3 regions of the Alteromonas sp. ABH4_456 genome follow, and region 2 is predicted to be linked to each of the others. Evidence: predicted binding sites of a transcription regulator. Region 2 holds the regulator's gene; each other region holds the start of a gene.
The links. Region 2 encodes MetJ, which represses methionine synthesis genes. Its sites were predicted from a motif close to TAGACGTCTAGACGTCTA; they were not measured.
Positions count from the first base shown of each region.

Region 1 (3,285 bases), on a different contig from region 2:
GGTATTCGTCGTAGTGCCAGGTCAGATCGGCATAGCGGACCGTATCGAAATCAGTATTTTCATACCACCGGTAGTCAGCTTTATAGGAAAAATCATCGAATTTTCCATCGACGGTGAGTTTGATTGATTCAAATTCCAGTCCGTCCCGTATTGCCGGCGCCTGCCAGTCACGGTGACCGTAATTGACTCTCACATGACCGCCAAGGTTAAAGTTATCTTCTGCTGCTGTGACGGGACCACACAAGGCGGTTATCCCTAACGTCATGCACAGTGCGTTTCTTCTCATCATGCTTAAAAGCCCTGAGGTTGAATACGTGCGCCATCATGGCTCAACGTAGCAGGTGTTAAATTTTTGTGTCACAGAAAAGATACACGGCAGCACAACGCTGAGATCAAACAGAGCAGGATTTAACTGAGAAAGGCGTGATCAGAAGAGATAAAAAATCCGGTGTACAGAGACACCGGATTTGATTTTGAACATAATCCTTTTTAAGGGATCAGTGCAGAAGACGGGTTTTAATTGTGCCTTTAATGTTTTGCAGCTGGGCCAGACCTTCATCGGCTTTATTTGCTTCCACATCAACAACTACGTAACCGATATCAGCAACAGTTTGCAGGTACTGAGCTTCAATGTTGATGCCTTTTTCTGCGAATGTCTGGTTAATCTGGTTCAGAACACCCGGACGGTTTTCGTGGATGTGCAGTAAGCGTGAACGGCCGGGGTGATCCGGTAAGGATACTTCAGGGAAGTTCACTGCAGACAGAGTTGAACCGTTGTCAGAGTATTTCGCCAGTTTACCGGCTACTTCAATCCCGATATTTTCCTGCGCTTCCTGTGTGCTGCCTCCCACGTGTGGGGTAAGGATCACGTTATCGAACTGACGCAGCGGCGATTCGAATTCTTCAGTATTCGATTTCGGCTCAACCGGGAATACATCGATAGCGGCACCGGCAAGGTGTTCGCTTTCCATGGCTTCAACCAGTGCATCGATATCAACAACAGTACCACGGGACGCATTGATAAGAATGGCGCCTTTTTTCATTTTCGACAGTTCTGCTTTGCCAATCATGTCTTTAGTAGACAGCGTTTCAGGAACATGCAGAGAAACAACGTCAGATGTCGCCAGAAGGGTATCCAGTGATTTCACCTGCACAGAGTTACCCAGTACCAGCTTGTCTTCAATGTCGTAGAACTGAACGCGCATGCCCAGGTGCTCAGCAAGAATGCTCAACTGTGTACCAATGTGGCCGTAACCAATGATACCCAGCGTTTTACCGCGGGCTTCGTACGAGCCGACAGCACTCTTTTCCCACTCACCACGATGGGCTTTGGCATTCTTTGACGGTACGCCACGAAGAAGAAGAATTAACTGGCCCAGCACCAGTTCTGCAACAGAACGGGTGTTAGAAAACGGCGCATTGAATACAGGAATACCTTTAAACTGAGTGGCTTTCAAATCTACCTGATTGGTACCGATACAGAAGCAACCTACAGCAACCAGCTTTTCAGCGGCCTGAACCACGGCTTCAGTGATCTGAGTACGTGAACGGATGCCGATAAAGTGAACATCTTTCACTTTTTCGATGAGATCTTCTTCTGACAGGGAGGTCTTCAGATACTCAACATTGGTGTAACCGTTACTGTTTAAGGTTTCAACGGCACTTTGGTGAACGCCTTCCAGTAGCAATATACGGATCTTGTCCTTGGGTAGGGATACTTTACTCATTGCCTCACATCTCGAATAGTTGGTTGCAAAAAGACATCTGGACGTCTATATGGGCAAAATAACAGATATCGTTGTTGGTTAAAAGCGCTATTTCATTCAGCAAGCCTTATATCCGGCTTGCTGACAGGGTGGTTAAGTTTAGTCGCTGACCGTAATTACGCCCGAACCGGTTGCTACCAGCACAATATCTGCGCCACGGTTAGCAAAAATACCGTTAGTGACTACGCCCGCCAGACTGTTAATAGCATCTTCCATTTCCCGGGGATTGATTATGTTCAGGTTGTGAACATCCAGTATCACGTTGCCATTGTCAGTCACCACGCCTTCACGGTAAATCGGATCGCCTCCCAGTTTTACCAGCTCTCTGGCTACGTAAGAGCGCGCCATGGGAATGACTTCAACAGGAAGCGGAAATTTGCCCAGTACCGGTACCTGTTTGGTGTCGTCTACAATACACACGAAGGTTTTCGCTACCGCTGCGACGATTTTTTCACGCGTCAGGGCTGCACCGCCGCCCTTGATCATGTGCTTGTGTTCCGTCACTTCATCAGCGCCGTCAACATACACAGAAAGGCTGTCTACTTCATTCAGCGAAAACACTTCAATGCCGTGGGCTTTAAGTTTTTCTGTTGATGCGTCAGAGCTGGATACTGCGCCAACAATCTTGTGTTTAATGTCTGCCAGCGCATCAATAAAAAAATTGACCGTTGAGCCTGTGCCCACACCAACAATAGTGTCCGGCTCTACATATTTTATGGCTGCTTCAGCAACAGCTTTCTTCTTCGCGTTCTGATCCATAAGGGTTCTCCAAAGTTTTGCAGAAGTTTAACTGAAAACTGCAGGAATGGGAGACGAAATTAAGGGCAATTCGTCTTATCCGGCCGTATTACGCCACAAGGCGTGATGATGAGATCCAGGGGGAAATCCCAGGGTTCAACCGGAAGCGCGTCAACCTGCTGACAATCATGTGCGATACCGGCAAGCAGGGGGCGGGAAGCGGCGTTGCGATAAGGTGCCAGCGTACGATCGTAAAATCCGCCGCCCATGCCCAGCCGGTTTCCTTTTTCGTCGAAACCGGTGAGCGGCATCAGGATCAAGTCATGACGGGAAAAAGGTATGACATCAGGGCAGCGTAACTGAGGTTCAGCAATATTGAAGCGGTTACTCACCAGTACGGTGTTGTCATGATAGTGCAAAAATAGCAGATGCTGACGGTTAAACGGGTGCAGTACCGGCAGGCTGACAGTTTTATTCTGGGCTGCCGCGGTGGTAATAGTGTCCGAAAGGCTGACTTCTCCGTCGTTTGCCAGGTATGCAGCTACATGCGCGGCTTGTTGCCATTCCGGCAGTGCCGTCAACTCGCGGTTCAGGCGTACAGCAGCCTGAGCCTGCGTCTCTTCAGACAGGTTGTTGCGGCGTAACCGCAGTACTTTGCGTAATTCCTGACGTGTTAATCCTGCGCTACTGATTTTTTCCATCGGGTAATAAGAAGAAACTTAAGGTGTCGCAAAGTGTATCATTATTCACAGGCAGTGTGAGGGCGGCATCAATGCCGGTT
Region 1 covers NZ_JBSWXO010000006.1:14,446-17,730, reverse strand. Annotated here, with positions in the region: gene ACXAG2_RS10965 (hypothetical protein) at 1-289, opposite strand, end outside; gene serA (phosphoglycerate dehydrogenase) at 498-1,727, opposite strand; gene rpiA (ribose-5-phosphate isomerase RpiA) at 1,866-2,525, opposite strand; gene ACXAG2_RS10950 (5-formyltetrahydrofolate cyclo-ligase) at 2,585-3,205, opposite strand.
Region 1: serA (phosphoglycerate dehydrogenase) is a predicted target of MetJ. The motif match lies at 1,758-1,775, and genes of this name have one in related genera.

Region 2 (3,285 bases):
AACAGACTCCTTTCAAACTGCACGGATAGTTTCATGCTTGTACAGTGTAACCATTCGCAGTCGAGGGGGGAATATTTTGTTGGTTTCTCAGTGGACTGTGATGTCTGGCGTGGTGGCGAAATTGCGTAAATTGCCAGGCATCGTAGCGACAAGGGGGAGGAGGCCAGCGAAGATGCCGGGAGAAATCCGCGCTATTCAGCGCGAACGCCCAGCATGTGGCAGATGGCGTAGCTAAGTTCGCAGCGGTTCAGGGTGTAGAAGTGGAAGTGTTTCACCCCTTCTTTCGCCAGCACTTTTACTTGCTCCATGGCGATGTTTGCGCCAATCAGATTACGTGTTGCCTGATCATCGTCATCCAGCCCTTCGTACATTTTGTGCAGCCAGCCCGGTACGTGAACATTGGTGAAACCGGCAAACTTAATCAGTGTCTGATAATTCGTAACCGGCAGGATCCCGGGGACGATATCCAAATCGATACCGGCTGCAGCAGCACGGTCACGGAAACGCAGGTAAACACTGGTGTCAAAGAAGAACTGAGTAATTGCTTCAGAAGCCCCGGCTTCCGCTTTACGCTTCAGGTTAAGCAGGTCGAACTGGGCATTCGGCGCTTCCGGGTGTTTTTCCGGATAGGCGGCGACGGAGATATCAAAGTCTGCTACGTCTTTCAGCAGTGCCACCAGATCAGAGGCATACATTTCGGTTTTATCAACGCCCTTCGGTAAATCGCCCCGCAGAGCAACAATACGGCGAATACCCGAATCCCAGTATTCCTGAGCAATTTGTTTGAGTTCGTCACGGCTTGCGTCCACACAGGTCAGGTGAGGGGCTGCCTGTACACCGGTTTGTTGTTGGATGCGTTTAACAACATCATGGGTGCGGTCACGTTCACCACTGTTTGCACCGTAGGTCACAGACATATAAGAAGGCTTAAGAGGCGCCAGGCGTTCAACAGATTTCCACAGCGTTTGTTCCATCTTTTCCGAGTTAGGCGGAAAAAATTCAAAAGAGACATCAATGTCACGCAATTCGGACAATGACTGGTTTAAGGCGTCGATACCTTGTGCATAGGAAACCATTTTGTTGACTCACTCAATTCTTTGGACGTTTAGACGTCTAAACTAATTAATATATGTCTGGACGTCAAGAGGTTTACACGGCTTAATTGACCTTTTCGCTACATTGTTTAGAATTTCCGCTTATAAAGTAAAATAACAGGCAGTCCGAGATTTCACATGGCAGAATGGAATGGTAAGTATATACACCCTTACGCAGAGCATGGAAAAAAGAGTGAGCAAGTAAAGAAAGTCACTGTTTCTATTCCGATTAATGTGCTTAAGGTGCTCACAGACGAGCGAACCCGCAGACAAATTAATAACCTGCGTCACGCGACGAATTCAGAGTTACTGTGCGAAGCATTCCTTCATGCTTTCACCGGGCAGCCGCTGCCTGACGACGACGATTTGCGCAAAGATAACCCTAACCGTGTTCCTGCCGTTGCAAGGAAAATGATGGAAGAGATGGGGATCGACCCCACCGCCGACAACGAAGAAGAATAGAGTAAAGCCAGAGCAAATCACTCTGGCTTTTTTTGTATCAGGGGCAAGCTTAGTCTTGTCTGGCTGAGGGCGGTTCGATTTTTTGTAATTCGAACAGGGGCCTGAAAGTTGAACGGAACAGGAGCACAATACCCAGGCTCATTACTCCACCCGCAACCGCGCAGGCTACCGGACCAAAAGCTGCTGTCACCGAACCACTTCTGAAGTCTCCGAGTTCGTTGGAAGACGCGATGAACAGGGAGTTCACTGCACTCACACGGCCACGTAAAGCGTCCGGTGTCATAATTTGTACTACTGAGCTTCTGATTACCACACTTATCATGTCTGAACCGCCATAAATCAGCAAAGCGAAGCAAGCCACATAAAGGTTCTGTGAAAAAGCAAAGCCGATAATAGAAAAGCTGAAAATGATCAGTGACCAGAACAGCAGCGGGCCGTTGCGTTCAATGGCCCGTTTACGTCGTACCATTGTCAGACCGATAAGCGTCGCACCAACAGCCGGCATGGCCCGCAATAAACCCAGTGTTTCCGGACCTTCATGTAAGACGTCTTTCACAAACACAGGTAATATGGCCATGACACTGCCACATAGTATGACCACAAGATCAGTAAACAGCGCTCCGCGGACAACGTTGTTGTGCATCAGGTATTCCACACCGCTGAATATATCTTTAAGTGCCAGTTTGCGCTCTGAATGAATGTTCAGAGCGGGCAATAAAGAAAAGCCACCCAGCGTAAACAGGCCGAAAATGATGAGCACCCAGTAGAGCTGACGGTCGAGCGCCGCCAGTAACACGCCGGCGAGGAAAGGCCCCACGGTTAAGGCGATATTCCAGATAGAGCTTACGGCAGCCACCGCACGCCCCAGATGATCGGTGCTGACGATATTCGGCAACACAGACTGAATGGCCGGTACGAAGAAAGCCCGCCCTGCGCCTAATACCGATAACGAGCAAAAGAGCGCCCATTTATTCAGTTCCGGCTGATTCATCAGCAGAGCGACGGCCAGTACCACCAGTAACTGTAATCCGGCAGAAATTAACAAAATGCTTTTGCGGGAAAAGTTGTCTGCAGCCCAGCCCGCCACGAGGAATAAACTGATCACCGGCACAATCTGAAAAATGCCTACCAGTGCCAGGTCAAAGGCCTCGCCGGTGGCTTCATATAAATGCCAGCCGATGCTGACTGCCATAGTTGAGCCGATAAGCGTGGTAGCTATTCGTCCGATGATGAGCCCGATAAGTGCTTTTGACCACATGAAATCTTTGTCCGTCAGATTAGGGGAAGCGGGAAGGTAAACGAAAACGGGCCGGTAGTATAACCGGCCCGTAACAAATGAAGTCAGTATGCTTCAATCAGTCTTTGTTACCCGTGTATTTTGCCGGTAAGGATTCAACACCGGCAACGCCTGAGTCAATCGCTGCCTGTGCTACGGCACTGGCAATACGGTGAAGCAAACGGGGATCCATAGGTTTAGGAATAATGTAATCTTTACCAAATGTCAGCGATGCTGATTTACTGGCTTTCAATACTTCTTCAGGTACAGGCTCTTTCGATACTGAACGTAAAGCTTCAACCGCAGCGACTTTCATTTCGTCATTAATGGTCGAAGCACGCACATCCAGTGCACCACGGAAAATGAACGGGAAGCACAGTACATTGTTCACCTGGTTGGGGTAATCTGAACGGCCCGTTGCCATGATCAAATCACTGCGAACCTCATGGGCCA
Region 2 covers NZ_JBSWXO010000003.1:59,564-62,848, forward strand. Annotated here, with positions in the region: gene metF (methylenetetrahydrofolate reductase) at 192-1,076, opposite strand; gene metJ (met regulon transcriptional regulator MetJ) at 1,233-1,556, shown strand; gene ACXAG2_RS05620 (MFS transporter) at 1,606-2,814, opposite strand; gene ACXAG2_RS05625 (malic enzyme-like NAD(P)-binding protein) at 2,912-3,285, opposite strand, start outside.

Region 3 (3,285 bases), on a different contig from region 2:
ACCACCATGCTCAAATCGACATGACTGTCTTCGGTTTTTGTCAGTGTATCGCGGACAGGATGAACGAAACCTGCGGCCCACTGTGCCGTATAGCCACAACCGCCCTTGTCTAAAGGATCGGTAATGTACTCATGACTGTGAAGATCTTCTGCAATGGTCATTTTACCCGGGCAGGACGTCTGAATACGGTGATTGATGGTTTTAATCAGATAGTAGGCTTCAGGGATATCGTCATCGCCGGTATCGGCACCGGACACACTGCGCATATAAGGCACCATATCCATCCGCAATCCGTCAGCTTTAAATTCGTTCAGCCACATCAGTGCATTGTCGGTGAGATAGTCCCGCACCTCCTGACGGCCATAGTCAGGTCGCGTATCTCCCCATGGCGTGGCGCTGCGGTAATCATTGTAGAAATAAATGCCGCCCTTATCGTTCTCGTGCCAGCCGTCAAACTGCCAGATATCCAGGTCGCCCGGGCCTAAATGGTTGTAAACCACATCAAGAATTACACCGATCCCCATGCCGTGAGCTGCATCGATAAAGGCCTTAAGTCCGTCAGGACCGCCGTAGGCCTCTTCTACTGCAAAGGGATAGGCAGGGTTGTAGCCCCAGCTGATATCGCCGGCGAATTCATTCACAGGCATGAGTTCAACCATCGTCACGCCCAACGCTTTCAGTTCAGGCAGCTTTTCTATAGCTGATGCAAATGTGCCGTGGCCATCTTCGGGCTTATTAAACGTACCAATGTGCATTTCATAAATGACCCGCTCATGGAGGGGGGCAGAGTCAAATTCTGTGTGTTGCCACTGATATTCATCATCGTAAATAACACTGTTTCCCACACTGTTTGTGACCTTACGGGCACGGGGATCGTTCTTCAGCAAAAGCTCATCCTGCAAGGTGGTGATAGCAAACTTGTATTCATCACCGTTTTTCGCGTTGTCAGCAAAACCAACCCAGATTCCGCCTTCACGGGATTCAAGAGGATTTGCAGTCTCGTCCCATTCATTAAATGTTCCGGTTACACATACAGATTTGGCGTTCGGCGCCCACACTGCAAACTGATAACCTGACTCTGCCTGGCTGACGCCTAAAACTCCGTTAAACGCTGACATAAGGACTTTCTCCGGGAAAAATAAAATCTGATAGGGATGTGTAAGCTGAGATAGCAAAGACAGTGCCGCAACGCGCCGGACGTTGTACCGGAGAGTACGGCGCTTTTTATTCACTAATAATATGAAAAATATAAAGTTATTCCCGGGCTGAATTTCATTGCCCTGGCCTGAGCGGGGTGTTCATTGAGCTCAGGAAGAAAAAATTACGGAATGCTCCGGCAAAATGTACGCAATAAAATTCCCGTTTTTCCTGTCAAAATATGATGAATTGCAATATGAAAAGGCAGAAAAAGGCTCTCTTTAGGAGTAAATTGTCTGTTCTGACGGTGTTTTACACAGAAAAAGCAAAATCGCGGTTGACAGATAGACGTCTATACGGCAAATTGTCCGTATGAAAACAATGATTAGCACCACCGGCACGATGATTATTACCACCTCTTTGAGGGCGGTCGCTGGCTAGTGCGCAACATTGCAACCAGACATCGAAAGCCCGCCCTCACCAGGAGCGGGTTTTTTTTTACGCAATTGAGCGTTGATGTAGCAAAATAAAACCGAAAGGAGCATTACATGAAAGTCTTAAAGTTTGGTGGATCTTCTCTGGCCGACGCACCCCGATACCTGCGTGTGACTGAGATTTGTATGACCACCCACCAAACCGATGGCGCAGCAGTAGTGCTTTCTGCGCCAAAGGGCGTGACCAACGCGCTTTCTTCTCTTTGTGAACAGGCTGCCGCAGGGGATGACTTCCAGCCTCTGTTCGAAAAGTTAGAGCAAACTGTTCAGGGTATTGCTGACGAATTAAACACCACCTTAGATAACTTCGCCCACGACCACGTTTCTTCATTTATCTCAGAGCGCTTGTCTGCGCTTAAGCAACAACTGGAAGGCATTAAGTTGCTTGGTTGTGCTCCGGATTCTGTGGCTGCCGGCATCTTAAGTATCGGCGAATACATCAGTGTGACGCTGTTCAGTGCGATTTTGCAAAGTAAAGGTGTGGTTAACAGTATCATCGACCCGGTCGAATACGTGCTGGCACACGGCGAATATCTCGACAGCATTGCTGATGTGGCAATGAGTAAAGCCCGTTTCAGTGACGTAAAGAACGACGGTTCAGTATTACTGGTTATGCCCGGCTTTGTTGCTGTTAATGAAGAGGGTGAGAAAGTCACGCTTGGCCGTAACGGTTCTGATTACTCTGCTGCCATCCTTGCGGCCTGTATCGATGCAGACTGCTGTGAAATCTGGACGGATGTCGACGGGGTTTATAACGCTGACCCGAATCAGGTTGAAGGGGCAGTATTACTTGATAAGCTGACTTATCAGGAAGCCATGGAGCTGTCTTACTTCGGTGCCAAAGTATTGCACCCGAAAACCATTGGTCCTATCGCTCAGCACCACATTCCCTGCCTGATCAAAAACACCCTGAATCCTTCTGCGCCCGGCACGCTAATCAGTAACGAAGCCAGCGAGAAATGGACGTCAGTGAAAGGTATTTCGCAGCTCGATAACATCACGATGTTTAATGTTGCAGGACCAGGTCTCAAAGGCATGGTAGGCATGGCAAGCCGTGTGTTTGAGGTGATGAGTAACGCCAATATTTCCATCAGCCTGATCACCCAGTCCAGCTCGGAATACAGCATCAGCTTCTGTATACAGGAAAAAGATGCGGCCCGTGCACAGCAACTGCTGGAAGATGCCTTTGCTCTGGAATTGCAAAACCAGTTGCTTGATCAGATTGAAGTGCGTCACGATTTAGCCATTGTTACCCTGGTCGGCGATGGAATGCGTCATACGAAAGGCCTGGCAGCCCGTTTCTTTGCTGCGCTGGCGCAAGCCCGTGTGAATAACGTAGCCATTGCTCAGGGATCTTCAGAGCGTTCCATCTCTACGGTTATCGAAGCGAAAAAGGCGAAGAAGGCGGTACGGGTTATTCACCAGAATTTCTTCTCCGATCGCCACACCATTGACGTATTCCTGGTTGGCTGCGGTAACGTAGGTAAAGAGTTACTGGGTCAGATTTCCCGTCAGCAACCTGCACTGTTGAAGCGCAATATTCAGTTACGTGTATACGGTATTGCCAACAGCCGCAAACTGCTGCTTAACGCGCAGGGCATTGATGTGTCAGGCGACTGGCAGTCTGCACTGGCAGCTTCTGAAGAGTCGTTAA
Region 3 covers NZ_JBSWXO010000006.1:128,845-132,129, reverse strand. Annotated here, with positions in the region: gene ACXAG2_RS11460 (alpha-amylase family glycosyl hydrolase) at 1-1,118, opposite strand, end outside; gene thrA (bifunctional aspartate kinase/homoserine dehydrogenase I) at 1,686-3,285, shown strand, end outside.
Region 3: thrA (bifunctional aspartate kinase/homoserine dehydrogenase I) is a predicted target of MetJ. The motif match lies at 1,483-1,500, and genes of this name have one in related genera.